Regions from separate parts of the Janthinobacterium sp. 64 genome, predicted to be linked through region 3. Evidence: predicted binding sites of a transcription regulator. Region 3 holds the regulator's gene; each other region holds the start of a gene.

Region 1 (9,794 bases), 3.4 Mb from region 3:
GTGCCCGTTGCCTCCCTATGGGCCGTATCTTAGCATGCGTGCCGCTGCGGATGAAACGGCGTCACGGTTTGAACGTCCAATAGCGGCCGGCCGCCGTATCGACGGGGTCGAGAAAGCGCTGGTCGGCGCGCGCCTGGTTGCGTATCAGATAAAACATGTCGGACAGGGCCGAGCGCTTTTCCGCAAAATACGAGTGTTTCATGAAGCTCGTGTCGACCCCGGTGGCGTCGATGGTTTCCACGCCCGCCACGATCAGCATGCCGGCGCCGCTGTCGCCCGCGCGCGCGTAGCCGTGCACGGCTTTCGAGGCGGCCAGGGCCAGGTCTTGCGACGAGGCATACAAAGTGACGGGGTTGCGCGCACCGGCCAGTTTGGGCGCGATATCGTGCTTGAAGATGGCAGCGTCGATATCGGGCGCGGACAGGATGAGCTCCGTGATCTTTTGCGCCAGCTGCGGCTGCGCCCCCAGCAAGTCGGCCACGGCCCGCGCCAGCCCGCGGCTACCCATGCTGTGTCCCACCAGATACACGTGCGCCGCCTCCGTGCTGGCGAGAAAATCGGCCAGGAAGGCCGTCATGTGGGGCGTGCTCCATTCGATATTGTTTTCATCGATGGTGTAGCCGGCCACCGCGCCGCGCGACGGCCAGCTGTAGAACACGGGCGCGCCATCGAAACCGAGGTCGTAAGCCATCTGTCCCGTGCGCCGCGCCGCATCCTCGAAACTCACGTTGTAGCCGTGCACGAAGATAAAGGCGCTTTTATCGGCCGAGGCGCGGATCTGCGTTTTGAGCGCGGCAAAGAAGTTATCGCGGTCTTGCACCTCGGCCGACAGCAGCACCACGTGCTTGGCCGGGTCGTCGCGAAATTCCAGGCGCCACAGCGACGGCGATTCCAGCTGGCCCATGCGGTGGTCGCGGGGAATGCTGATATCGCAGCTGCCATAGCTGAGCGGACCGTTGCCGCTCAGGATGTTGCGTTCGCCGCTGAAACGCTGCGCCGGCGGCTTGCCCACATCGCGCTGGCGGTCCGTGGCGAAATACACTTTGACCACCGCATAATTCGACACGACGGCGCTTTTGTCGGCTGGCGCGGGCGCCGATGCCACGTCGGGCAGCGGTGAAGGCGGGCGCTGCAGCGCATCGAGCAAGCCTTGCGCGGCAAACAGGGTTTCCATGTCATCGGGCACTTTCGCGCTGGACAGGGCTGCCGACAGGGCCAGTCGTAGCTGAGTATTTTCAGGCTCGGCTTCCAGCGCGGCAATGGCGGCCAGGATGGCGGCGGCGCTGTCGAACCTGGCGATGGCTTGCTTGAGGCGCTCATAGTGGCTGGCGACGGCTTCGGAAGCGTGGCCGGGCGCGCCATGTTCGATGGCTGCCACCACAGCGGAAGTGATCAAGTCCATGCGCCACCAGCCTTTCAGGTCAATCTGAATTAAATGTCACCCATATTGCCATAAAAGCACGCGAAAAGCGACTTGTCCAGCGCCGCGCGCAGCCGGTGCGCGGCAGATCAATGCTGCTTGTCGTCGCTGAACTGCTGCGCCAGTGATTGCAGGGGCGCCACGGTCAGGCCGCCGCGGCTCACGTGCTCGGGGATGGCCACGCGCACGGGCTTGCTGTGCATGTTGGCGGACGACAGCACGTTCGTCGTCGTCTCGGGCGCCGCATTCCATACGGGATCGACGATGCCTTCGAACACATGTTTCAATTGTTCGCCCCAGGTGTCGCGGATCATGCGGAAATACTGGTTCTTTTCATCGATGGTGACGAAGCGCGTGACGGCCAGGCTGCCCGTCTCGTAGACGAGCAGGTCGAGCGGCAAGCCGACGGAAATGTTCGAGCGCAGGGTCGAATCCATGGAAATGAGGGCACACTTGGCCGCCTCGTCCAGGCGCGTGAACGGATTGACGACCCGGTCGATGATGGGCTTGCCATATTTGGCTTCGCCGATCTGGAAATACGTGTTTTCATCGTGCGATTCGATGAAATTGCCGGCCGAATACACCTGGAACAATCGGCAACGCTCGGCGCCGATCTGCCCACCCAAGATGATGCTGACATTGAAATCGATGCCGCAGTCGGCCAGGGCCTTCGCTTCGCGCAAGTGCACGGTGCGCACGGCGTCGCCCACGATACGCGCCGCATCGTACATGCTGGCCACGTTCCAGATGCTGCGTCCATCCGCATCGACGTGTTCGGAGACGATCTGGCGGATCGCCTGCGAGATCGACAAGTTGCCAGCCGTCATCAGGACCAGCATGCGCTCGCCCGGGTTTTCAAACACGCTCATCTTGCGGAAGGTGCCCACCTGGTCCACGCCGGCGTTGGTGCGGGAGTCGGACAGGAAGACCAGGCCTTCGTTGAGGCGCATGCCTATGCAATAAGTCATCGTCGTAAATCACATCAAAAGGGGAAGCATTTTACACCAGCCGGGCCGTGCCACCTGCCGGCAAGGCCCGCCCAGCCTCATTTCTGCCAGTCATACAGGCACGATCTGCACGTCGACGCTCAACGTTTCCGTGCCGCCACCCTGGCGCACGCCGCGCACGGGCGCGGCAGAATCGTAGTCGCGTCCGATGGCCAGGCGGCAATACGCATCCGTCATCAGCCGCGCGTGGGTCACATCGATGCTGACCCAGCCCGCGAAATCCGGGTCTTCGGCCCAGGCGTCGACCCAGGCATGGCTGGCCGCGTGGCCCGTCGTGCCCGGATCGATATAGCCGGAGACATAGCGGGCCGGGATGCCCCAGGCGTGGCAGCAAGCCAAAAACAGGTGCGCATGGTCCTGGCACACGCCGCGCCCCAGGGCCAGCGCGTCGCCGGCCGTGGTGGTGACCATGGTGGCGCCGCTTGCATACGCGACCTTGCCGACGATGTGCTCGGCCAGGCGCAGCAGATGGCCCGTGCCTGCCGTGACTGTGCGGTCCGGCAGGCTGGCGGCCGCCAGGTCGAGGATGGCGGAATCGGCCTGCGTCAGGGCCGTCGGCATGGTAAACAACAGCGGCGAGAGCGTGTCGACCAGGTTCAGCCGTCCCTTGTGCGGGTAGATGGTTTCCACCACGCCATGCGCCACCAGGCTCAGCGATTGATGGCTGCCGTTAATCGTCAGCATGTGCGACAGATTGCCGTAGGCATCCGTGTAGGCGTGGCACCGGCCCGGCGTGCTGATGTGCCAGGACAGAGCCCGCTGCTGCGGCTCGATACGCGGCGTCAGGTGCAGTTGCTGGATGGTGTAGGCCAGCGGTGCACTGTAGGCGTAATGGGTAGCGTGGCGGATGGTGAGCTGCATCAGGCCGCCAAGGGAACGAGGAAGTCGCGGCTGACCCGGTTGCCCAGGTCGTAAATGTTTTCCAGAAACTCCGTCAAGGTATGGTGCAAACCCGCCTTCATGATGTCGTCGATATGGCCGAATTTCAGTTCCGCGTGCAGTTTGCCCGCAAACCGTTCCGTATCGGCCGACACATCGTTGCGGATGTGTTTTAAATTTTCCACCACGTCATCCATGCAGGCAAGCAAGGACCTGGGCATGTCGCCGCGCAGCATCAGCAACTCCGCCACCCGCGCCGGGGTGATCACGTCGCGGTAGACCTTGCGGTAGATCTCGAAGCCGGACACCGAGCGCAGCAGGGCCGCCCAGTAGTAAAAGTCGCGCTGGGTGATGTCTTTCGACGTGTCGCGCGCGCCGTGGAACTTCACGTCGAGGATGCGCGCCGTGTTGTCGGCCCGCTCCAGAAAGGTGCCCAGGCGAATGAAGTGGATCGCCTCGTCCTTGAGCATGGTGCCCAACGTGACCCCGCGAGACAGGTGCGAGCGGTATTTGACCCATTCGAAGAAGGCGCTGGGGTCCGTCTCCAGCAGATTGCTGTTCAAGCGTTTCTGCATGTCGAGCCAGGTGGCGTTCTGGATTTCCCACACTTCCGTCGTCAAAGTCCCCCGCACGGCGCGGGCGTTTTCGCGCGCGCCCGTCAGGCAGGCCAGGATGGACGACGGGTTGTTCGGGTCGCGCACCATGAAGTCGAGCACGTCGCGCGTGTGGAAGCGCCCATATTTGTGGTCGTAGGCGCTTTGCAGCTCGGAAATGCCCAGGGTGGCGCGCCAGCCTTGCTCCGCGTCCTGTTCGGACTGCGGCAGCATGGACGTTTGCATGTTGACGTCGAGCATGCGCGCCGTGTTTTCCGCCCGCTCCGTGTAGCGGGCCATCCAGAACAAATGATCGGCGGTGCGGCTCAGCATGTTTTCTCTCCTGCAAAAGCTGCTTTTTCTTCTGATAATGTGGCTTCCAGTACCCAGGTATCCTTGGTGCCGCCCCCTTGCGAGGAGTTGACCACCAGCGAGCCTTCGCCGAGCGCCACGCGGGTCAGGCCGCCGGGCACCATGGAAATCGTCTTGCCGGACAGCACGAACGGGCGCAAGTCGATGTGGCGCGGCGCGATGCCCGCATCCACATACGTGGGGCAGGCGGACAGGGCAAGGGTTGGCTGGGCGATGTAGCCGCCCGGATTGGCCAGCAGGCGCTGGCGGAAATCCTCGATCTGCGCGGCGCTCGACGCCGGCCCCACCAGCATGCCGTAGCCGCCCGCGCCATGCACTTCCTTGACGACGAGTTTCGGCAAATTGGCCAGCACGTAGGACAGATCGGCGCTCTTGCGGCACTGGTAGGTGGGCACGTTGTTGAGTATGGGTTCCTGCGACAGGTAAAACTTGATCATGTCGGGAACAAAAGGATAGATCGACTTGTCGTCGGCCACGCCCGTGCCGATGGCGTTCGCCAGGGTGACACGTCCGGCGCGATACACGGACAGCAGGCCAGGCACGCCCAGCGAGGAATCGGAGCGGAAGGCCAGCGGGTCGAGGAAATCGTCGTCCACGCGGCGATAGATCACGTCGACTCTCTTGGGGCCGCGCGTGGTGCGCATGTAGACCGAGTTATCGTTGACGAACAGATCCTTGCCTTCGACCAGTTCCACGCCCATTTGCTGGGCCAAAAACGCATGCTCGAAATAGGCGGAGTTGTACATGCCCGGTGTCATGACGACGACCGTGGGGTCATCGACGCCCATCGGGGCGACGGAGCGCAGGTTGTCGAGCAGCATGTCCGGGTAATGGTCGACGGGGGCGATGCGGTTGCGCGCGAACAGTTCCGGGAACAGCCGCATCATCATCTTGCGGTCTTCCAGCATGTAGGACACGCCGGACGGCACGCGCAGATTGTCTTCCAGTACATAAAATTCGCCCTGGCCCGCGCGCACGATGTCGACGCCCGCGATGTGGGCGTAAATGTCGGACGCGACGGCAATGCCCTGCATTTCCGGGCGGTACTGGGCATTCTTGTAGATTTGCTCGGCGGGAATGATGCCCGCCTTGATGATGTTTTGCTCATGATAAATATCATGGATGAACATATTCAAGGCTTGCACGCGCTGCACCAGGCCCGTCTGCATCTGCGCCCATTCGGCGGCGGGGATGATGCGCGGGATGGTGTCGAATGGAATCAGGCGTTCCGTGCCGGCATCGTCGCCATACACGGCGAAGGTGATGCCGACGCGGCGAAACGTCAGGTCGGCTTCGGCCCGCTTGCGGGCGATGGTCTCGGGAGACTGCTGCGCCAGCCAGTTGCCAAATTCACGATAGTGTTCGCGTACGGTGCTGTCCGATCCCACGTCATCCGCAGTCATTTCATTGAAAAAATTTGCCATGTTGTGATTTCCCTTGAGCCGTGTCTATGTATAGCTCAGCAGGAAGCGTGCCAACACGGCAGCCGAACGAACGTGTATATATGACCATTTTTGTGGCGGAAATCCATGCGCCGCACCGCTTTGGTGCGCTATTGCATCGATTCGGCGTCGATGCTGCAGGGCTATGGGGCGCGGGCGCGTGAAATCAGGCGTCTGGCGTAACGAAGGGGCGGCAATCGACGGGCAGGTCGATGGTAAACGTGGTGCCCGTCTCCGGCGCACTGTCGACCAGCGCGCTGCCGCCATGGCTTTCCGCCACGTTTTGCACGAAGGGCAGGCCGATGCCCCAGCCGGGCGCGCTGCCCTGGTGTTCGCGGCGCAGGTATTCGAAGATGCGCTCCGTCTGCTCGGGCGCGATGCTGCTGCCCGTGTTGTGCACGGTGAGTATCATGCGTTCTCGCAGGGTGTTGACGTGAATATGGATGGGGCCTTCGTCGCCGTACTTGAGGGCATTGCCCACGAGGTTTTCCAAGGCCCGGCGCAGCGAATTTTCGCACCACCAGCCGGTGACGGACGCGCCCGTGACCAGGCACTTGCCCGGGTGGCCCGTATTGACGCTGTCGCCCACCTTGCGCGCCAGCGGCAGGATGTCGAAGCGCTGCAGCACCAGCGGCAGCTTTTGCCCCCGGTGGTAGCTGAGCGTATCGAGCAATTCCTGGATCATCTCGTCGAGGCGCTTGCCGTGTTCGAGAATTTTCGACGCCAGGGCCGGCACGTCGACCTGCTGCGCGCGCCGCTGCAGCAGTTGGGCACTGTTGAGCATGACGGAGAGGGGATTGCGCATGTCGTGCGACAGGCCGGCCGCGATGCGCCGCTGAAAGCTGTCGTGCATGGCCGTAAATTCCAGGATGGCTTCGCGGATGCCCGTATCGATCGAGGCATTGATCACCTTCCAGTCGCGGCGCCGCAGCGGCACGCCCGCCTCGAGGGCTGCGTCGGCGAAACAGTCGCGGAAGATCTGGTATTCCTGGATCACTTGCTCCGGGCCATAGCTGGTCATGCGCGCCCGTTCGTTGCCATGCACGGCAGGAGCGTTGGTATTGCTGGTGGCATTGTCGCGCGGATAGCCTGGCGTCAGCGCTTCGGCCAGATTGTCGAAGAAGGCGGGCAAGGTATTGATCAGGATGGGCGTGAGCAAGGCGTCGGCGCCGCGCACCTTGGCGCGCACTTCGTGTTCCCACTGCGTCAGCACGGCGTCGCGCATGCTGAAGAGCCGCCGCGTGCGGGCGGGCACGTCCAGCGTGTGCATTTTCTGGTCAGAGGCATAGGTCATCGCAGCTCTCCATCCGCACGAAGCTTCGGCGGGAGCTAAAGTATCCTCCAAATCAGCGCGCGGGTGGCGTTCAATTCGGCGCGTCGGCGCCTGTCATGACGGCGCTCAAATGGGCCAGGGCCGCATCCCACAGCTCTAGCGAAAAGTTCTGCGGATCGTCATGACCATTCGCAAAACCTGTGTCGATCACGGCGTGGAAGGCGGGGATCAGCCACGTGCCCTTGCGTACGCTGGCGGCGATGTACAGCAGGGCCAGGCGCTCGTATTGCGCGGGCGTAAAGCCGGGATCGGGCGCCAGGCCATCGTTGCCCCTGCCGCCGCCGGGCACGGAGTGGCGCGGCTGCACCAGTTCCACGTGCAGGAACAGGCCCGTCAGCGAGGGCTTGTCCTTCTCCAGCTTGCTGGCGTAGCCGGGCGTGCCAAAGTCGCGCACCGACAATGACTCGCCGAGGCGGTTGACGTACACGTGTCCCTTCGGGCCGCCGCCCAGCGCCGGATTGCGCAAGGTAAAGTTGTTGAAATCCCAGCTGGCGTCGTTGATGTGGGCAGGAATGGATTCCAGCAGGAAATTCGGGTAGCTGGTGTCGTGGATGACGAAATAGCGGGCCATCGGTGCGGCCAGCCGGCCCACGGCGCGCGACAATGGCGCGTCGACGGCGCCGCCCACGTCCGCCTCGCTGACCGATTGCTGCGCCAGCCAGGCGCGCAGCCGGGCCGGGGCGATGCCCGTGCGCTGGCCGATGCGGGCGGCAAGGAAGTCTGGCAGCGGCGCGCTGTCGCCCAGGCGCGCATACAGTTTCACGGGACGCAGCAAACACGTGGCTTGCGCCCGGGCATCGCCCTTGAAGCCGCTCTTCCAGGCGGCGTAGGGACAGGCGGCTTGCTTTTGGGCAAGGGCGGTGCCGGCGGTGGCGAAGAGCAACAGGGAGAGGAGGGCGGGGCGCAGTGTCATGCGCGCATTGTCGCCCAGGCACAAGCGATTGCACAGGGGCGCACGCGGCGCGGCGCCCTTGCCGGGCATGGAATGAGCGTTTAGAAGTCGACCGAGGCGGAGACGACGACGGTGCGCGGCGCGCCATTGATGTAGGTATTCGCGCCACGGAACACTTCCACGCGCTCAAGCAACTCGGAGGCGACAAACTGGCGCGGCAGCAGGCCGGCCAGAATGTTGAAAAAAGTCGTCCTTCGTACAACAACTGCCGGAGCAGGCACTGGAATCTGGCGGGAAAGGGCGCGCCAGACGATACCTTGCGGATTTATTAATGCCTAAGGTCAAGTTTCGCTAGAATGGGCCATCGCGCCCGGCGCCCACAGGAAACCGCATGCCATTGCACCACTATCTACCGTCCGCTTCCATGCGCATGCGGGATGGCTTGAGCCTGAAAGGCGCGGCCGTCGCGCTGATCCTGGCCATGCACGTGCTGGGCCTGTACTTCCTCTTGCTGCCGGCGCGGCAGCTCAAGCAATACACGGAAGTGGCTTTCATGACACTGCTGCCGCCCCGGCCAACGCCGCAGGCGCCGCCGATGGCCTTGCCGCTGCCCATGCCGGCGCCCTTGCCGCGCGCGCAGGCCAGCGTGCCGCCCGTCATCGTTGCGCCACCGGCCGTGGCTGCAGAAGCCATCACGGCCCCCGCCGAGGATTTCCCCGCCGCAGCCGCCACGGCGCCGCCCACGGCCGACTTGCACACGCGCGCCCGGCTGGCCGCAGGCGCTGCCGACAAGGCCTTGCGTGGCGAACTGAAACAAGACAAACCGTGGCTGGCCGCAGCCGACCTGAAGAGCGAAAGCAGCTTCCAGAAGCTGGTCGCCTCCGCCTGGCGTGGCGGCCCCATCATCCGCGTGGAGGAATACCTGACGGCCGATGGCCGCCCCGCCACGCGCGTCGTCAGCGCCGGCCGCGCCACCTGCTATGGCCTGGATGCCAATCCGGGCGCGGGCGCCGACCCGTTCAAGACGGGCGGCAAGGTAAAACGCGTGCCTTGCCCGGGCTAAAGACCGCGCGGCGGACAGGGTTTTAGGGGCGCTAACAGGCGATGCCATCCCCCGCAAGGTCTCAAATATGCTAAGTTGCGTCTGCAAATCTTGCCGACACCGACCCGGACGCCCATGCCACCCGAACTCCTCATTCTCGCCCCCAGTCCCTCGGCTGCCGTCAACGCGCAGCTGGAGCGGCAATACGCCTGCCACTACGCCTGGCAAGTGCCGGCGGACGAGCGCCACGCCTGGCTGGCCGAACGGGCACCCGGCATCCGCGCCGTCGTCACCACGGGCGCGCTGGGCTTGAGCGCCAGCGACATGGGCTTGCTGCCGGCGCTGGAAATCATCGCCGTCAACGGCGTCGGTCTCGACGGCGTGGCGCTCGACGTGGCGCGCGAGCGGGGCATCGCCGTCACCACCACGCCGAACGTGCTGACGGACGACGTGGCCGACGTGGCGCTGGCCTTGCTGCTGGCCAGCGCGCGGCATATCGTGTCGCTCGACCGTTTCGTGCGCGACGGCGGCTGGGAGCGCCGCGTAGCCATCGCCCCAGCGTCCAGCCTGCGCGGCAAGACGGCCGGCATCTTCGGCTTCGGCCAGATCGGCCAGGCCATCGCGCTGCGCCTGGCCGTCTTCGGCGTCCACGTGCGCTACTTCCAGCCGCGCGCCATCACGGGCACGTCCGTGCCGCGCGCCGAATCCTTGCTCGCCCTGGCGCAGGAAAGCGATTACCTCTTTGTTTGCGCGCCGGGCACGCCAGCCACGCGCAAGATCGTCGACCGCAGCGTGCTCGACGCGCTCGGTCCGC
Region 2 (9,794 bases), 190 kb from region 3:
GATCAGTAGCTGGTCTGAGAGGACGACCAGCCACACTGGAACTGAGACACGGTCCAGACTCCTACGGGAGGCAGCAGTGGGGAATTTTGGACAATGGGCGAAAGCCTGATCCAGCAATGCCGCGTGAGTGAAGAAGGCCTTCGGGTTGTAAAGCTCTTTTGTCAGGGAAGAAACGGTGAGAGCTAATATCTCTTGCTAATGACGGTACCTGAAGAATAAGCACCGGCTAACTACGTGCCAGCAGCCGCGGTAATACGTAGGGTGCAAGCGTTAATCGGAATTACTGGGCGTAAAGCGTGCGCAGGCGGTTTTGTAAGTCTGATGTGAAATCCCCGGGCTCAACCTGGGAATTGCATTGGAGACTGCAAGGCTAGAATCTGGCAGAGGGGGGTAGAATTCCACGTGTAGCAGTGAAATGCGTAGATATGTGGAGGAACACCGATGGCGAAGGCAGCCCCCTGGGTCAAGATTGACGCTCATGCACGAAAGCGTGGGGAGCAAACAGGATTAGATACCCTGGTAGTCCACGCCCTAAACGATGTCTACTAGTTGTCGGGTCTTAATTGACTTGGTAACGCAGCTAACGCGTGAAGTAGACCGCCTGGGGAGTACGGTCGCAAGATTAAAACTCAAAGGAATTGACGGGGACCCGCACAAGCGGTGGATGATGTGGATTAATTCGATGCAACGCGAAAAACCTTACCTACCCTTGACATGGCTGGAATCCCCGAGAGATTGGGGAGTGCTCGAAAGAGAACCAGTACACAGGTGCTGCATGGCTGTCGTCAGCTCGTGTCGTGAGATGTTGGGTTAAGTCCCGCAACGAGCGCAACCCTTGTCATTAGTTGCTACGAAAGGGCACTCTAATGAGACTGCCGGTGACAAACCGGAGGAAGGTGGGGATGACGTCAAGTCCTCATGGCCCTTATGGGTAGGGCTTCACACGTCATACAATGGTACATACAGAGCGCCGCCAACCCGCGAGGGGGAGCTAATCGCAGAAAGTGTATCGTAGTCCGGATTGTAGTCTGCAACTCGACTGCATGAAGTTGGAATCGCTAGTAATCGCGGATCAGCATGTCGCGGTGAATACGTTCCCGGGTCTTGTACACACCGCCCGTCACACCATGGGAGCGGGTTTTACCAGAAGTAGGTAGCTTAACCGCAAGGAGGGCGCTTACCACGGTAGGATTCGTGACTGGGGTGAAGTCGTAACAAGGTAGCCGTATCGGAAGGTGCGGCTGGATCACCTCCTTTCTAGAGTTTGCACGAATCAGTCATGATTCACGCATCAAATGTTCACACTTATCGGCTGTTTAATTAAGAAGAAACAGTAGTCGTAGTAGCACCGCGTTGGGGCTGTAGCTCAGCTGGTTAGAGCACCGTGTTGATAACGCGGGGGTCGTTGGTTCGAGTCCAACCAGCCCTACCAGCTAATTAGTAAAATCTCAGGGGGATTAGCTCAGCTGGGAGAGCACCTGCTTTGCAAGCAGGGGGTCGTCGGTTCGATCCCGTCATCCTCCACCACGTTTTATTCGAAAGTACAAATGTAAGCCTCGGGGTTTAGATTTGATCTTTTAGCGATCAAAGCTGTTTCGTTCTTTAACAATCTGGAAGAAGTAAAGATTATTTATTGATCGGTTTGCCGTAAAAAGCGAATCGATGGGTAATGATTGTATGTATCAACAAACAAGCAACAACGTTGTACTTTCTTATCCCTGTAGCGCTCTTTGATAGTTTCGATTATCAGAGGCTAACGTTATAGGGACAAGCGAATAAGTGCACATGGTGGATGCCTTGGCGATTACAGGCGATGAAGGACGTAGTAGCTTGCGATAAGCTGCGGGGAGTGAGCAAACACACTTTGATCCGCAGATTTCCGAATGGGGCAACCCACCCTTTTAGGGTATTGCATACTGAATACATAGGTATGCAAGGCGAACGCGGCGAACTGAAACATCTAAGTAGCTGCAGGAAAAGAAATCAACCGAGATTCCCAAAGTAGCGGCGAGCGAAATGGGAAGAGCCTGTACGTGATAGTCGGACTGATAGAAGAATCCTCTGGAAATAGGAACCGTAGCGGGTGATAGTCCCGTATTCGAAATCAGACCGGTGATACTAAGCGTACGACAAGTAGGGCGGGACACGTGACATCCTGTCTGAATATGGGGGGACCATCCTCCAAGGCTAAATACTCGTAATCGACCGATAGTGAACCAGTACCGTGAGGGAAAGGCGAAAAGAACCCCGGAAGGGGAGTGAAATAGATCCTGAAACCGTGTGCATACAAACAGTAGGAGCGGACTTGTTCCGTGACTGCGTACCTTTTGTATAATGGGTCAGCGACTTACATTCAGTGGCAAGGTTAACCGAATAGGGAAGCCGTAGAGAAATCGAGTCCGAATAGGGCGATCAGTCGCTGGGTGTAGACCCGAAACCAAGTGATCTACTCATGGCCAGGATGAAGGTGCGGTAACACGCCCTGGAGGTCCGAACCCACTAATGTTGAAAAATTAGGGGATGAGCTGTGGGTAGGGGTGAAAGGCTAAACAAACTTGGAAATAGCTGGTTCTCTCCGAAAACTATTTAGGTAGTGCCTCAAGTATCACCATCGGGGGTAGAGCACTGTTATGGCTAGGGGGTCATTGCGACTTACCAAACCATTGCAAACTCCGAATACCGATGAGTGCGAGCTTGGGAGACAGACGTCGGGTGCTAACGTCCGGCGTCAAGAGGGAAACAACCCAGACCGCCAGCTAAGGTCCCAAAGATTGGCTAAGTGGAAAACGAAGTGGGAAGGCTAAAACAGTCAGGATGTTGGCTTAGAAGCAGCCATCATTTAAAGAAAGCGTAATAGCTCACTGATCGAGTCGTCCTGCGCGGAAGATGTAACGGGGCTAAGCCAGTCACCGAAGCTGCGGATATATAGCAATATATATGGTAGGAGAGCGTTCTGTAAGCCTGCGAAGGTGTCTTGTAAAGGATGCTGGAGGTATCAGAAGTGCGAATGCTGACATGAGTAGCGATAATGGGGGTGAAAAGCCTCCACGCCGTAAGCCCAAGGTTTCCTGTTCAACGTTCATCGGAGCAGGGTGAGTCGGCCCCTAAGGCGAGGCAGAGATGCGTAGCTGATGGGAAGCAGGTTAATATTCCTGCACCGTCGTATGATGCGATGGGGGGACGGATCGCGGAAGGTTGTCCAACTGTTGGAATAGTTGGTTTTTGGCTCATAGAAGGCGCTTAGGCAAATCCGGGCGCGGAATTCAAGGGGTTGAGACGAGTGCACTTGTGCACGAAGCAATCGGAAGTGGTTCCAAGAAAAGCCTCTAAGCTTCAGTCATACGAGACCGTACCGCAAACCGACACAGGTGGGCGAGATGAGTATTCTAAGGCGCTTGAGAGAACTCGGGAGAAGGAACTCGGCAAATTGGTACCGTAACTTCGGGAAAAGGTACGCCCCGGTAGCTTGACTGGTTTACTCCAGAAGGGTGAAAGGGTTGCAATAAACTGGTGGCTGCGACTGTTTAATAAAAACACAGCACTCTGCAAACACGAAAGTGGACGTATAGGGTGTGACGCCTGCCCGGTGCTGGAAGATTAAATGATGGGGTGCAAGCTCTTGATTGAAGTCCCAGTAAACGGCGGCCGTAACTATAACGGTCCTAAGGTAGCGAAATTCCTTGTCGGGTAAGTTCCGACCTGCACGAATGGCGTAACGATGGCCACACTGTCTCCTCCCGAGACTCAGCGAAGTTGAAATGTTTGTGATGATGCAATCTACCCGCGGCTAGACGGAAAGACCCCATGAACCTTTACTGTAGCTTTGCATTGGACTTTGAACCAATCTGTGTAGGATAGGTGGGAGGCTTTGAAGCGGGGACGCTAGTTCTCGTGGAGCCAACCTTGAAATACCACCCTGGTTTGTTTGAGGTTCTAACCTTGGTCCGTTATCCGGATCGGGGACAGTGCATGGTAGGCAGTTTGACTGGGGCGGTCTCCTCCTAAAGTGTAACGGAGGAGTTCGAAGGTACGCTAGATACGGTCGGACATCGTGTTGATAGTGCAATGGCATAAGCGTGCTTAACTGCGAGACTGACAAGTCGAGCAGGTACGAAAGTAGGACATAGTGATCCGGTGGTTCTGTATGGAAGGGCCATCGCTCAACGGATAAAAGGTACTCTGGGGATAACAGGCTGATTCCTCCCAAGAGTTCATATCGACGGGGGAGTTTGGCACCTCGATGTCGGCTCATCACATCCTGGGGCTGTAGCCGGTCCCAAGGGTATGGCTGTTCGCCATTTAAAGTGGTACGTGAGCTGGGTTTAAAACGTCGTGAGACAGTTTGGTCCCTATCTGCCGTGGGCGTTGGAAATTTGAAGGGGGCTGCTCCTAGTACGAGAGGACCGGAGTGGACGTATCTCTGGTGTACCGGTTGTCACGCCAGTGGCATTGCCGGGTAGCTAAATACGGAAGAGATAACCGCTGAAAGCATCTAAGCGGGAAACTTGCCTTGAGATGAGATTTCCCAGAGCCTTGAGCTCTTTGAAGGGTCGTTCGAGACCAGGACGTTGATAGGCTGGGTGTGGAAGTGCAGTAATGCATTAAGCTAACCAGTACTAATTGCCCGTACGGCTTGTCCCTATAACCTTAGCAGGTACAGAGGATAAGACGGTACAACGTTGCGTGTTTGTTGATACTACCAGTCATTACCCCAATCTTTGCTTCTTCCAGATTCAGGCTTTGTCGCTCCATTGAGGACAAATGCCAGTACAAGTTATGCCTGATGACCATAGCAAGTTGGTCCCACCCCTTCCCATCCCGAACAGGACCGTGAAACAACTTTGCGCCGATGATAGTGCTGCAACCAGTGTGAAAGTAGGTTATCGTCAGGCTTGTTATACGCAGTAGAGAAAAACCCGATCAGCAATGGTCGGGTTTTTTTTCGTCTGGTGGTTTTATCTGGCGCTGGCGGATTACACGTGCGGTGACACATATACGTGTTGCAGCTGTTCCAAATTGATACATGGGCGGCCGGATGCGGGGCAAATACGCATGGCATGGCATTTGCTCTTCTTGGATATTCACTAAAAAAACCAAGGAGACCAGCATGACCTATTCCATTCGTACCCTGCTCGGCATGGCGGCCGCCGGCGCCGTTGCCCTCACTTCCCTGCTGACCTTGCCGCATGCCTATGCGCACGGCAATGTCACGCCGCAAGGCGTCGACACCACCGGCTTGCCCAAGGTGGGCGACAAGTGGCTCGAACAAAACCCGTATCGTGGCAACAAGCTGGCCTTGACGGTCGGCACCTCGGCCTACAACCAGAATTGCGCGCGTTGCCACGGCATCGAAGCCATCTCGGGCGGTATCGCGCCGGACTTGCGCCAGCTCGACCGCGATTGCTTCGGTATCAAGAATGAGACAAAGAAACAGGCTTGCTATAAGGAAACGGACAATTATTTCCTGACGACTATTCGTCACGGTAAAGTACGCAATGGCGCCGTGTACATGCCGCCGTTCGAAGGCGTGTTCAACCAGGAAGCCATGTGGGCCATCAAGACCTACCTGGAAACCCGCCGCGAATCCAATTAAGCCGAATTGATCACGAAGGAGTCCCATGCGTTCATTTCAACTCCGGGGCAAGCGAGCGATGCTCTCGCTCGCTTGCCTGGCGCTGTGCGCAGCCGCGCCGGCGCGCGCCGACTGGCAGAAAGTGCAGCAGTCGGGCAGCCTGAAAGTGGCTGTGTATAACGAGTTTTCTCCGTTTTCCGACAAGGGCACGGGCATCGATATCGACATCGCCGAAGCGCTGGCGAAAAAGCTGGGGCTGAAACTGAGCTTGCTGCCATTTCCCGCCGGCGAAAACCTGAACGACGATTTGCGCAATATGGTGTGGAAGGGGCATTACCTCGGTTATGGTCCTGCCGACGTGATGCTGCATGTGCCCGTCGACAAGAAATTGATGGCGGATAACGACAAGGTCGAGATCTTCGCACCGTACTACGTGGAAACCGTGCGCCTGGCGCGCAGCGCGCAAGCCGTGCCGCAGTTCGATGGCGTCGCTACGCTGGCTGGCAAGCGTATCGGCGTGGAAAAAGTATCGATCGCCGCCATGCTGATGCTGGGCGAAGACAATGGCAAGTACCGCGACGACGTGCGCATCTTCGACACGGCCGCCGAAGCCTTGCAGCAATTGCAGGCGGGAAAGCTCGACGCGGTGCTGGCGAATCGTTCGGAAATCGAGTCGGTGCTGAAAAGCGATCCCGCTTTCCCCTTGAGCGAAGTGGCGTTCGCCCGCTTGCCGCGTGCCGGCTGGGCCGTGGGCCTGGCCGTCAGCAAGCAACAACTCGACGTGGGCAAGTTGCTGCAGGCAGCCATGAACGAGATGGCGGCCAGCGGCGAATTGAAAGCTATCTTTGAGAAATATGGCGTGAAGGAAGCGCGGCCGTAACAGGTCATGCTAGTCAGGTAAAAAGCCCGCGTATCTTCCGATACGCGGGCTTTTTCTTTAGAAACTGTACTGGGCGCTAACCCCCAGCAACCAGTTACGTCCCGGCGCCGCTTCATAGTAGCGCTTGTTGCTGTCGCCGACGATGACGGAGCCCACGTAGGTCTTGTCGAAAAGATTGTTCAGGCGGGCAAATTCCTTGAAGCGCCAATTCCCTACGTTTTGCTTGGCGTTGAAGCGCGCGTTGAACACCGTGTAGCCTGGCGCCGGCTTTTCGATGTTGCTGTCTTCCGCGTAGACCTGCTTGCTGGCCACGCTTTCCAGCGCTGCGCCGAAGCGGTCGAGCGTGTCTTTCCACGCCAGTTCCGCAAACAGGTTGGCGCTGGGTATGCCCGGCAATCGACTGCCTTCGCGCACGCTGCCAAAGGCCTGGTCATACACGGCGTGCAGGCTGGTCAGCGCCACTTTTGTCGTGAAACCATACGGCAGGTTCGAGTCCAGCGATATTTCCATACCCTGGCGCAAGGTCTTGCTGGCATTGATGTAGCTGGTGCGACCGTTACCAGAGTTCTGGCCGTCGACCACCAGTTCGTCATTCGTCTTGATCTGGAACACGGCCGCGTTCACCTGCGTGTTGTGATTGATCCTGGCCTTGATACCCGCTTCCAGGTTGGTGCTGGTGGCGGGTTTCAAGTTGAAATTGAAGCCGCTGTTTTTACCCGAGTAAAACAGTTCGTTCAGGGTAGGCGCTTCGAAGCCGCGCGCGGCGCTGGCGTACACGTTGACGTTCGGCGTCAGTTTATACAGCAGGCCCAGCACCGGTGTCGTGTGGCTGAACTCCAGGCTGCCGCTGTCGTTGCCATTGCTGAGATAGCGGTCGTTGACCGACACTTTCATCTTGCTGTAGCGCACACCAGCGCTCAGCAGCCATGGCCCGCTTTGCCATTCCGCCTGGATATACGGGTCGAGACTGGAGACGACATCCTGCTCGTCGCGGCGCAGCTTGCCTTTTACGCCAAAGCTATTGCCAATGTAATTTTCATAGCCGGTGCGGTCATCGCTGGAGCGGCCGTAATCGATGCCGATGGTGGTGCTCAGTTTGCCGCCGGCCAGCTGGTTCACGTGCAGCCAATTGGTATCGATGCCATAGAACTGACGCTGGAAGTCGACCACGCCGCCTGAGTGTGAGGGAGGGTTCTGGAAACCGATGTTGAAAGCCTGGTACTGGATCACATCGCGGTTGCCGCCATACACCATCACATGCAGGCGGTCGTCGCCGAACGACTGTTCATAAGTGGCGCCGATTTGTTGGTGGTCGATGCTCTTGCGCGTGTTGTAGCGCTCGGCCAGGGTGCGTTTCGGGTTCTGTGTATCCGTCGTATCGATTTCGCCGGCGCGCGAGTCGCGGGCAAACGTGGCCCAGGTGGCGCCCAGCGGATCTTGCGTGTTGCCTTGATGCAGGCTGTTGGCAACGATGGTCAGCTTGCTGTCCGCATTGGGCTTGACGGTGATCTTGCCGAAGGCCTGTTCGCGCGTGGCGGCGCTGTGGTCGCGGAAACCATCCGTGCGGAAGCGCGAGCCGTCGAGCACGTAGCCGATACCGCCTGCCTGGCCTTGTGCCGTCAGGTCCACCTTGCTGGTGCCGAAACTGCCGCCCGTTACATTCAATTCGACGGACGGGGGATTTTGCCCATCCCTGGAAAACAGCTGGATCACGCCGCCCGAGTGATTGCCGTAGATGGCGGAGAAAGGTCCGCGCAGCACTTCGATGCGTTCTGCCGTGTCGAGGTTGAAGGTGGCGGCCTGGCCCTGGCCGTCCGGCATGCTGGCAGGAATGCCATCGCTGACCAGTTTGACGCCGCGCACGCCGAAAGCCGAGCGTGCGCCGAAGCCGCGCGACGAGATCTGCAAGTCTTGCGCATAGTTCTGGCGGTTTTGCACAACCAGGCCTGGCACGGCGGCCAGCGCTTCCGACGCGTTGACGCGGATTTGCCCATCCTGGATGCGGGCGCTGTCGACAACGTCGATCGAGGCCGGCACTTCCTGGCTGGGGTGGGCGATGCGGCTGCCGCTGACGACCACCGTATCCATCAGTTGCCCGTTGGCCAGGTCAGCTGCCTCGGCGGCAAAAACGTGGGGGGCGAGGGTGGCGCTGCCGGCGACAAACAGGCTGGCAATGGTGTTCAAGCGGAAACGATGCTGCATGCGGATTCTCCAATGTGATTAAAAGCCTGCTTTGGTCGCGTGCGCGGCGCAGGTCTGCATAGTTGTATCAAGCAATATGCCTGCCATGTCTCCATTGGTGGGCTGAAATTATACGCGTGTCGGTGGCACGGCGTTTGCATGCAGCAATGTTCAGAGGCGCCGATGCCGCGCGCTTTTCCTGTGTTTTTCCATTGAAAAGGTGATTATGCCCAACTTCTTCTCACGCTTGCGCCAGGTGTGCTGGCTGCTGCCTGCGCTCGCCAGCACCGCCCTCCAGGCCGCTCCTTTTGCCTATGTCCCCAATGAAAAATCGGGCACCTTGAGCGTGATCGATACGGCCACCGACCAGGTGGTGCGCCAGATCGCGGCAGGCAAGCGGCCGCGCGGCATCGCCGCCGACCCCAGCGGACGGCAATTGTTTGTTACCGATGCGGCCAGCAGCGCCTTGTTGCTGATCGATAACGCGACCGGCACGCCCGTGCGCACGGTGGCGCTGGGCAAGTCGCCGGAAGGGGTCAGCGCCTCGCAAGATGGTAGTCATGTGGCCGTGGCCGTCGAGGAAAACAATAGCGTGGCCTTGCTCGATGGCCAGACGGGCGTCTTGCTAGCCGATATCAAGGTGCACGGACGTAACCCGGAACATGCCGTATTCAGCCCGGACGGGCGCTGGCTGCTGGTCAGTGCGGAAGAGGCCGAGCAAGTCGATGTCATTGATGTGGCGCAACGCCGCCAGGTCGCTTCCATCGCCGTGGGCCTGCGGCCGCGCGGCATCGGTTTCAGTCCGGACTCGGGCCGTGCCTACGTGGCGTGCGAACTGGTCAATGCCGTGTATGTGATCGACATGGCCGAGCGCAAGGCCATCGCCACCATTCCAGCGGGCAAGAATGCGAATGGCATCGCCGTCCATCCTGGCGGCAAGCAGGTGTATGTCTCGAACGGTATCGATGGCACGGTGATGGTGATCGACACCGCCAGTCATCAGGTCACGGCCACCATTCCCGTCGGCAAGCGTCCGTGGAATATGGCCATCACGCCCGATGGCAGCAAACTGTACGTGGCCAATGGCCGCTCGAACAGCGTTTCCGTCATCGACACGGCCAGCGCGCGCAAGGTGGCCGATATTGCCGTGGGCGAATTGCC
Region 3 (9,794 bases):
AAAATCGGAAAATCGGCATTCAGCGGCGGAAAAATCTGTTCGCCGCGTGTTTTTAATCAAGAAATAGCCGATACACGCCGGTGTTATTTTTTTGCTAAAATGATGGCCACGTGGGCTGTAGCGCCCACTGCGCCCGCAGCGGGCGTATACTGTTGAGAATTGGCGTTACAGGCCGCCGAAACAGGCCTATAATTCGGCTCGCAAGCCCTCTGCGCATTGCACCATTTCATTGAGTGTCATGACTAATCTTAGCAAAATATTATCCCTCGAAAACGTCCTGCTGGACCTGGAAGTGTCCAGTAAAAAGCGCGCCTTCGAGCAAGCCGGCCTGATCTTCGAAAACAATTACGGCATCGCCCGCTCTACCGTTTCGGACAATCTGTTTGCCCGCGAACGCCTGGGCTCGACTGGCCTGGGCCATGGCGTAGCCGTGCCGCATGGCAGAGTCAAAGGCAGCAAGACCCTGAAAGCGCCGCTGGGCGCCTTCGTGCGTCTGGCCGAGCCGATTCCGTTCGAGTCGCCCGATGGCAAGCCCGTCAATCTGCTGTTTTTCCTGCTGATTCCCGATCATGTCACCCAGCAACATCTGGAAATCCTGTCGGAAATCGCCGAAATGTTTTCCGACGATGCCTTCCGCACGGCGCTGGCGACGGATCCGGAACCGAAATCCGTGCATTCGCGCATCGTCAATTGGCAACCCAGTCTGCAAGCGGCGGGTTAAACTTCAGGTATTCCTCCACTCCTGAAGAAGACTGCCATGTTGCAAACGCCGCTGACGATACAACGCCTGTACGACGATAATCGTGAAAGTCTGCAACTGGGCTGGTTCGCCGGTTTCCCCGGCGGCGAGCGCCTGATCTCGGGCGACGTCTCGTCGGCCGCCGACCAGGTGGGCCACTTGAACCTGATCCATCCGGGCCGCATCCAGGTCTTCGGTCACCAGGAAATCAATTACTACCAGCGCCTGAAGGTCAACACGCGCACCCACGTGATCGGCGAGCTGATCGCCGGCGGCCCGCCCGCGCTGATCATCGCACAAGGGCTGGAAACGCCGCCCGACATCCTCGCCATTTGCGACGAACAAAACATTCCCCTGTTCTCGACCCCGCTGCCGGCCGCGCAAGTGATCGACTTCCTGCGCGTCTACCTGTCCAAAAAGTTGGCGCAACGCATCATCATGCATGGCGTGTTCATGGACGTGCTGGGCGTGGGCGTGCTGATCACGGGCGATTCGGGCCTGGGCAAGAGCGAGCTGGGCCTGGAACTGATTTCGCGCAGCCACGGCCTGGTGGCCGATGACGCCGTCGAATTCTCGCGCATCGCACCGAACATGATCGAAGGCCGCTGCCCGCCGCTGCTGCAAAACCTGCTCGAAGTGCGGGGCCTGGGCTTACTCGACATCAAGGCCATCTTTGGCGAAACGGCCGTGCGCCGCAAGATGCGTTTGAAACTGATCGTGCATCTGGTGCGCCGCAACGCCCTGGAAGAAGAAGTCGAGCGCCTGCCCTTCCTGTTCCCCACGGAAGACGTTCTGGGCTTACCCGTGCGCAAGGTCGTCATCCCCGTCGCCGCCGGCCGCAACATCGCCGTGTTGCTCGAAGCGGCCGTACGCAATACCATTTTGCAACTGCGCGGCATCGATACCTTGCAGGAGTTCATGGAACGGCAGAGGTTAGCAATGAGCGGTGATTAGCAACGTAGGTCGGATTAGCGGTGGCGAAGCCGCCGCGTAATCCGACGACATTGTTGACGTGTGCAGCAAAGAAATACGACAGTCTAAATTGCAATAATTTGTAAAAATCATTGCCTTGGAGCAGAGCGCCGATCTTTATTGTATGATCGGCGTATGCATATCGTCCTTATCACCGGAATATCCGGCTCCGGTAAATCCGTCGCGCTCAATGTGCTGGAAGATACCGGTTACTATTGTGTCGACAACCTGCCACCGGCCTTGCTGCCCAGCTTGGTGCAAACCTTGCTCGACGAAGGCACACCGCAACTGGCCGTCGCCGTCGATGCGCGCAGCGCCGAGTCGCTGGCCAGCTTGCCGCACAATGTGGCCCTGCTGCGCGACCAAGGGCACGACGTCAAAGTCATGTTCCTCACGGCTACCACGCATTCGCTGGTGGCGCGCTTCTCGGAAACGCGGCGCAGCCATCCGCTGTCGCACGAATTGCGTCCGAACCAGAACCCGGCCAGCCGCCGCACCCTGATCGAATGCATCTCGGAAGAACGCGAGCGCCTGTCGGCCATTGAGCAGCTGGGCCATGTGATCGATACGTCGGAACTGAGCGCCAATAAATTGCGCGCCTGGATCAAGGATATCGTCGCCTCCGAACGCGCGCCGCTGACCTTGTTCTTTGAATCGTTCGCCTTCAAGCTGGGCGTGCCGCTGGACGCCGATTTCGTCTTTGACGTGCGGGCCTTGCCCAATCCCTATTACGACCTGGCGCTGCGCCCGCTCGACGGACGCGATGCGCCCGTGATCGCCTTCCTCGACGCGCAGCCGAGCGCGCTGGAGCTGCTGGCCGACATCCGCGCCTTCATCGAAAAATGGTTGCCGTCATTCAAGTCCGACAACCGCAGCTACCTGACGGTGGCCCTCGGTTGCACGGGGGGCCAGCACCGCTCCGTGTACATGGCGGAACGGCTGGCGCAATACTTCGGCCCCAACGAGCGCGTGGTCCTGCGCCACCGCGAGCGTAGCTAGTTAATTCAAGTGGCGCAGCGGATGCGCTTGAGCCGGCCAGACGGGGGCAAAGAAGCGCGCCACCATGGCTGCATCGACCTCGTCCAGGCTGACGGGGTTCCAGCGCGGTGCATTGTCCTTGTCGACCACCAGCGCGCGCACGCCTTCGAGCACTTCGCCATGCGCGAAGTTATGGCGCACCACCGTACGCTCCAGGCGCAGGCAATCGGCCACGCCCAGGTGAGCCCCCCGCTGCAGCAATTCCAGGGTCACCGACATCATCAGGGGCGAACGCAGGCGCATGGCCGCCAGGGCCTTGCCCGCGAACGCGCTGTCGTCCTGCGCCAGCGAGGCCATGATGGCGGCCACGGAAGGCGCGCCGAAGTGGCGGTCCAGCGCCGCGCGCGCGGTGGCCAAAGAAGAAGCCCCCGCCCCGGCCTGGAACGGTGCCGCCAGCGCCTTGATAGCGACCGGCAAGGCCTCGCCCGGCGTCGAGTCGAACAGGGCCAGCAGCGTCCCCATCTGCGCCTCGGGCAGGTAGACATCGGCCAGCCCCGTGTACAGGGCATCGGCCGCGTTGATCGTCAGGCCCGTCAAGCCCAGGTACAGGCCCAGCTGGCCGGCCAGGCGCGACAGGAAATAACTGCCGCCCACGTCCGGGAACAAGCCAATATTGACTTCCGGCATGGCCATGCGCGTGCGGCCCGTGACGATGCGCAGGCGGTTGCCTGGCCCGGCTTGCGCCACGCCCATGCCGCCGCCCATCACCACGCCATCCATCACGGCGATATACGGTTTCGGATAGAAATGAATCACATGATTTAAGGCGTATTCTTCCGTAAAGAAATCTTCCAGCAAGGCACTGCCGCCTTGCGGCGTGGCCAGGCCCGCATCGTAAAAGAAACGGATGTCGCCACCGGCGCACAGGGCTTTTTCGCTGCTGGAACGGATCACCACGGCGTCCACCTGCGGATCGTCGCGCCAGGCCAGCAACGTCGCGCTCAAGGCGCGCACCATCTCCAGCGACAGGGAATTGAAGGCTTTCGGACGGTCGAGCACGATGTGCCCGGTGCGGTTGCGGATGGAGGTCTGGACGAAGTCGCTCATGGCAGGCAGGAAAGAAGTGAAAGTGCAAACATTCTAGCCCTTGCGCGGGGAAGATTGCGTTCGACAGGTACGGGCGCAAAAAAGGGCGCAAGATGTGCGCCCTTAGTTGATCACAACTGCTGGAAGCGGGTGGCCTTAAACGGCGACGACGGCGTCTTCCTCGGAGTTGTCTGGCAGATGCTTGATCGCCTCTTTACCGTGCCCTTGCACTTTGGTTTTGTATTTCATCACTTGCCTATCGAGCTTGTCGATCAGGGTATCGATCGCGGCGTACAGGTCGTGCGCCAGGCTTTCCACATAGACAGTCTTGCCACTCAGACGCAGGTTGACTTCAGCCTTTTGACGTTTTTCTTTCTCTTTGAGGTTATCCACGGTCAGAATCACGGCGATATCGATGACTTGATCGAAATGACGTTTCACGCGCTCCAGCTTCGTTTGTACGTATTCACGGATGGCTGGTGTCACTTCGAGATGATGTCCGCTGATGGTGAGATTCATACACACTCCTAAAGATGATCGGGTTCGTGCGGTCCATCCTGTCCGGCCCGCAGAGGAACCGAAAAAAACTTACAAACACTTACGCAGGCTCACTGGCGGAATTTTCAACGCTTCCCGGTATTTGGCAACAGTACGTCGCGCAATCACCATGCCTTGTTCCCCCAGCATGTCCGCAATCTTACTGTCGGATAAAGGATTTTTAGGGTCTTCTGCTCCTGTCAGTTGCACGATCAATGCCCGTATCGCCGTCGATGACGCTTCGCCCCCCGCTTCGGTGGCGACGTGGCTACCAAAGAAATATTTCAACTCGAACATGCCGTGCGGGGTCAGCATGTACTTTTGAGTTGTTACCCGCGAGATAGTACTCTCGTGTAAACCTAGTGTATCAGCTATTTCACGGAGCACAAGGGGGCGCATGGCAACGGCCCCATGCGAGAAAAAGTTCTTTTGTCTTTCTACTATCGCCTGTGCCACGCGCAGGATGGTGTCGAAGCGCTGGCGCATATTCTTGATCAGCCACTTGGCTTCCTGCAACTGCGCACCCATGGCGCCCTCGCCCTTGCCCTGCTTGAGCAAGTTGGCGTACATGGCGTTGACGCGCAGGCGCGGCATGACGTCATTGTTCAGGGTGACTTGCCAGCCATTGCGCGCGCGCTTGACGACGACATCGGGTACCACGTAATCGGACACATCCGAGGCGAACACGGCGCCCGGATGCGGATTGCACTGGCGAATCACCGTCTGCGCTTCGCGCAAGTCTTCCTCGTCGCAATCGAGGGCTTTTTTCAGCTTGTTGAAATCGCGCTGGGCAAACCAGGCCAGGTGCTTTTCCACGATGACGAGGGCCATGCGCCGCGTCACCATGGCGACGTGCGGCAAACGCTTGATCTGCAGCGCCAGGCATTCGGACGCATTGCGCGCGCCCACGCCGGGCGGATCGAAACTTTGCAGCAGCGACAAGGCCGTGCGCAGTTCGTCGGCGTCGATTTCCAGCTCTTCCGGCAGGCGCGCCAGGATGTCGTCGAGCGACTCTTCCAGGTAGCCATTGTCGTCGAGCGCGTCGATGATCAGCTCGACCAGCGCGCGGTCGCGCAATTCGAGCACCGTCACGCGCATCTGCTCCATCAGGTGCTCGCGCAGGGTGCAGTGATGGGCCTCCAGTTGCGGACGCGAATCCTCATCGTCGGGCGCCTTGCCGCGGCTCGCCTCGCTCCAGTCGCTGTCGCCGCCGTCCGCGGCGGCCGGGCCCTCGCCCGCCTCGCCGTCAAAGGCTTCCGCTTCGGCCGGCGCCGCAGGCGCCTCCTGGCCTGGCGGCTGGGGCGGCGCTTCGGCCGGCGCGGCCGTGGAACTGAGGGCCCCGTCGGACAGCAGGCGCAGCGAATGGTCGAGCGGATCGTCCAGGCGTTCGAGCAAGGGATTGTCCGTCAGCAGTTGCTCTAGTTCCTGGTGCAATTCCAGGGTAGACAATTGCAACAGGCGTATCGATTGCTGCAACTGCGGCGTCAGTGCCAGGTGCTGCGAAGTGCGCAGCTGCAATGATTGTTTCATTGGCTCACATACGGAAGTGTTCGCCCAGATAGACCCGGCGTACCGACTCGTTCGCGATGATGTCGTCGGGGCGTCCCGACGCCAGCACCGAGCCCTGGTTGATGATGTAGGCACGGTCGCAGATACCCAGCGTCTCGCGCACATTATGGTCGGTGATGAGCACACCGATATTGCGCTCCTTCAAGAAGCGCACGATACGCTGGATCTCGATCACGGCGATGGGGTCGACGCCGGCGAACGGCTCGTCGAGCAGCACGAAACGGGGGTCGGTGGCCAGCGCGCGGGCGATTTCCACGCGGCGGCGCTCGCCACCCGACAAGGACAGCGCCTGGTTCTCTCGCAACTTTTCAATTTGCAAGTCGGCCAGCAATTTATCCAGGCGCTCTTCGATCTCGGCCTTCTTCAAAGGACGGCCTTCAACGGTCTGGATTTCCAGCACGGCGCGGATATTGTCTTCCACCGTCAGCTTGCGGAAGACGGACGCTTCCTGCGGCAGATACGACAGGCCCATCTGCGCGCGGCGGTGGATCGGCAGGCGGGAAATGTCCACGCCGCTGATATCGATGCTGCCGCCGTCCGACGGCACCAGGCCGACGATCATGTAGAACGAGGTGGTTTTGCCGGCGCCGTTCGGGCCCAGCAGCCCCACCACTTCGCCGCATTCGACTTGCAGTGAGACATCATGCACGACTTGCCGCTTGCCATAGGTTTTTTGCAGCCCGCGAACGATCAGGGTGCTGCCGCAACGAGTATTGTCCATTATTTCTTTCCTGGCGCGGGCGTGGCCGGCGCTTTCTCCGCCGCCGGTGCCTTGGGCTTCGGCTGGATCACCATGCGCACGCTGCCGCCATCGGGCGTGCTGGTGCCGCTGTCGGAATTTTCCATTGTGAATACTTCCTTACGGCTGTCATACGAGATGAAGGCGCCGTTGGCCACATCGGTCACTTTCGTGCCTTCCAGGCGCGTCAGCTTGGCCTTGGAAAACAGTTTCACCACTTCCGTCTTGTTGTTGTATTCCACGCGCTCCGCTTCGCCTTCCACCCACAGGTCGCCCGCGCCATCGCGCTTCTGGCGGAAGGTGGCCAGCTTGCCGGGATCGGCCCAGAAGGTGATGAACTGGTAGCCTTGCGGGTCTTCCGTGATCAAGGCCCGGCCCGCCTTCATGGTCAGCGTGCCTTTCACCAGCACGACGTCGCCCGTCAGGGTACGCACTTGCTTGACGTCATCGACGTGGCCGCTGCGTGCCGTGATGACGGCTTCCTTCTCGGAATCGGCCTTCTCGGCATGCGCACCTCCCATGATGGCCAGGGACAATACGGTCAACAGCAAGATCTTCTTCATAGTATGGTTTCCTTGTTTCATTCTGTCATTTTGCCGCCGCGGCAGGGCGCGGTTTCGGCGGGAGGACCATGCGCAGCGCATTCTGCACTTCCACCACGCCAGTGGCGTTATTGGCCTTCATGCCGACGCCATTGAGGCGCGAGGCGCCCGTCAGGATATCGACAGGCACGTCCGTTTCCATTCTTTCCTCATCCGGGAATACCGTCAGCGCTTCCGTCCTGACCGTCAGGTTCTGCGCCTTTGGACTGGCCACGCGGTCGATCACGACATTGCGATGCAGTTGCAGCCGGGTATTGTCCTGGTCGATATGCGCCAGTTCCGCATTCATGTTCATCGGCGGCATGCCTGGCGTGAGCTTGCGCACGAAAGGCTGGTCGATATCGGAGGAATCGTCGGCCGGATAATGCGTGAGCTTGGTGCCCGATACGATATAGCTGGGTTTACCCGTCAAGTCCATGCGCACCAGGCTGAAATTGGTGATGAAATAGTCTGGCTCATCCAGATGCTTGCTGGCCGTGATGTCCTGGGCATTCTTGTTCATCACTTCGAGCAGCCAAAAGCTGGCCAGCGCGACAACAACCGCGCCCAGCACGGTAAAAATCGTGCGCCAGCGATGGGCGCCTCCTGGCTTACGCATAGGGTTTCACTCTTTCCAATCTCACTGGCGGCAAGGTGCGCCTCACTCCAGGAACGGCGCCATGACGCGCGCATAGTTGTCCTGCGCGCGCAGCAGGAATTCGCAGATCTCGCGCACCGCGCCGCGGCCGCCGCCGGCCTGCGTCACATGGTGCGCCAGGTCCTGCACTTCCGGACGCCCGCCCGGCACGCTGACGGCAAAGCCCACGCGGCGCAGGATGGGGGCGTCGATGACATCGTCGCCGATGTAGCCGCATTGCTCTTGCGTCAAGCCCGTCAGCGCCAGCAGTTCGCGAAACGGCGTCAGCTTGTCGTGACCGCCCTGGTGCACATGGGTAATGCCAAGATCTTGCGCGCGGCGCGCCGTGATGGCCGAGCGGCGCGCGCTGATGATGGCCGTCTGCACGCCCGATTCCTGCAGCAGCTTGATACCCAGGCCATCATACACATTAAACGTTTTCATCATCTCGCCATCGGGGCCGAAATGCAGGCTGCCGTCGGTGAGCACGCCGTCGACGTCAAAGATCATCAGTCTGACCTTGGCCGCGCGCGCCAGGTTGTCCGCTACGCTGTCCATCAGATCACCTTCGCTTGCGTCAGATCATGGATATGCAGCGCGCCCACCAGCTTGCCGTCGGCATCGACGACCAGCATCTGGTTGATGCGGAACTGCTCCATCACGGCCACGGCATCGACGGCCAGGCGTTCGGGCGCGATGCTGCGCGGCTGCGCATGCATGACGTCGCGGATCGCCACTTGCGTGAAATCCTGCACGCGCTCGAACATGCGGCGCAGGTCGCCATCGGTAAACACGCCCACGGGGCGGTTGTCCGCATCGACGACGGCCGTCATGCCCATGCCCTTCTTCGTCATTTCTTCCAGCGCCTGCAGCAAGGAAGCGTCCACGGGCACCTTGGGTACCCGTTCGCCGCTGCGCATGACGTCATGCACGTGCGTGAGCAGGCGCCGGCCCAGGGCGCCGCCCGGATGCGAGCGCGCGAAATCTTCTTCCTTGAAGCCGCGCAAATCGAGCAAGGCCACGGCGAGCGCGTCGCCCAGGGCCAGGGTGACGGTGGTGCTGGCCGTCGGCGCCAGATTCAGCGGACAGGCTTCTTTCTCAACAGAAACATCCAGGTGCACGTCGGCCAGCTGCGCCAGGCTCGAATTCGGTTTGCCCGTCATGGAAATCAGTACGCCGCCCATGCGCTTGACGACGGGCATGATGGCCATCAGTTCCGACGATTCGCCCGAATACGATATGGCAATAAAAGCATCGTCCGAGGTGACCATGCCCAGGTCGCCATGGGCCGCTTCGGCCGGATGCACGAACAGGGCCGGCGTGCCGGTGGAAGCGAGGGTGGCGGCAATCTTGCGCGCGATATGGCCGGATTTGCCGATGCCGGAGACGACGACTCTTCCTTTGCATTGCAGCAACAGCGCCACGGCGCGGCCCACGCTGTCGTCCGTGGCCAGGCGCGCGTGCAGCGCGACGATGGCGTCGGACTCGATCTGCAAGGTGGTGCGGGCCAGCGCGACGGCGCGCTCGGTGGTCGCTTGCATGTCAATTCGATCAAAAGCTTTCAGCATTGTTTTTTCATGGGTTACACTCATGCCCAAAGTATAAACGAATTAGGAAAGCAAAAAACTTGCCAGTCACAACAAACAACGATTTCCATTGACCGTACCGGGCAACCCATGTTTTCCTCGCTTGAACTGACTCTGATGTTACTCGGCAGCGCCGTGCTGGGCGTGGTCGCTTTCAGAATGTTGCATTTGCCGCCCATGCTGGGCTACCTGGCCGTTGGCATCGTCATCGGCCCCCATGCGCTGGGCCTGGCAGCGGAAAACGAGGCCAGCCACACCCTGGCCGAATTCGGCGTCGTCTTCCTGATGTTTTCCATCGGGCTCGAATTTTCTCTGCCCAAGTTCCTCGCCATGCGGCGCATCGTCTTCGGCCTTGGCATGGCCCAGGTGG

Evidence for each region. Region 3 encodes sigma-54, which starts transcription at its own class of promoters, with help from an activator protein. Its sites were predicted from a motif close to TGGCANGNAANCTGCTTT; they were not measured.
Region 1: CLU91_RS03665 (circularly permuted type 2 ATP-grasp protein) is a predicted target of sigma-54. The motif match lies at 5,731-5,748, and genes of this name have one in related genera.
Region 2: pedF (cytochrome c-550 PedF) is a predicted target of sigma-54. The motif match lies at 5,054-5,071, and genes of this name have one in related genera.

Annotation. Positions count from the first base shown of each region.
Region 1 is NZ_PHUG01000001.1:841,811-851,604, reverse strand. It holds gene CLU91_RS03685 (alpha/beta hydrolase) at 62-1,402, opposite strand; gene CLU91_RS03680 (peptidase) at 1,510-2,388, opposite strand; gene CLU91_RS03675 (transglutaminase family protein) at 2,479-3,288, opposite strand; gene CLU91_RS03670 (alpha-E domain-containing protein) at 3,288-4,232, opposite strand; gene CLU91_RS03665 (circularly permuted type 2 ATP-grasp protein) at 4,226-5,695, opposite strand; gene CLU91_RS03660 (sensor histidine kinase) at 5,880-7,007, opposite strand; gene CLU91_RS03655 (hypothetical protein) at 7,078-8,028, opposite strand; gene CLU91_RS27740 (hypothetical protein) at 8,040-8,219, opposite strand; gene CLU91_RS03650 (hypothetical protein) at 8,330-9,001, shown strand; gene CLU91_RS03645 (2-hydroxyacid dehydrogenase) at 9,116-9,794, shown strand, end outside.
Region 2 is NZ_PHUG01000001.1:4,456,841-4,466,634, forward strand. It holds rRNA gene CLU91_RS19605 (16S ribosomal RNA) at 1-1,257, shown strand, start outside; tRNA gene CLU91_RS19610 (tRNA-Ile) at 1,356-1,432, shown strand; tRNA gene CLU91_RS19615 (tRNA-Ala) at 1,452-1,527, shown strand; rRNA gene CLU91_RS19620 (23S ribosomal RNA) at 1,766-4,641, shown strand; rRNA gene rrf (5S ribosomal RNA) at 4,780-4,892, shown strand; gene pedF (cytochrome c-550 PedF) at 5,108-5,593, shown strand; gene CLU91_RS19635 (substrate-binding periplasmic protein) at 5,619-6,452, shown strand; gene CLU91_RS19640 (TonB-dependent receptor family protein) at 6,510-8,654, opposite strand; gene CLU91_RS19645 (beta-propeller fold lactonase family protein) at 8,860-9,794, shown strand, end outside.
Region 3 is NZ_PHUG01000001.1:4,262,722-4,272,515, reverse strand. It holds gene CLU91_RS18800 (PTS sugar transporter subunit IIA) at 239-721, shown strand; gene hprK (HPr(Ser) kinase/phosphatase) at 758-1,693, shown strand; gene rapZ (RNase adapter RapZ) at 1,847-2,710, shown strand; gene CLU91_RS18785 (enoyl-CoA hydratase/isomerase family protein) at 2,711-3,796, opposite strand; gene hpf (ribosome hibernation-promoting factor, HPF/YfiA family) at 3,932-4,294, opposite strand; gene CLU91_RS18775 (RNA polymerase factor sigma-54) at 4,364-5,842, opposite strand; gene lptB (LPS export ABC transporter ATP-binding protein) at 5,847-6,602, opposite strand; gene lptA (lipopolysaccharide transport periplasmic protein LptA) at 6,602-7,183, opposite strand; gene lptC (LPS export ABC transporter periplasmic protein LptC) at 7,209-7,820, opposite strand; gene CLU91_RS18755 (KdsC family phosphatase) at 7,863-8,396, opposite strand; gene CLU91_RS18750 (KpsF/GutQ family sugar-phosphate isomerase) at 8,396-9,430, opposite strand; gene CLU91_RS18745 (monovalent cation:proton antiporter family protein) at 9,515-9,794, shown strand, end outside.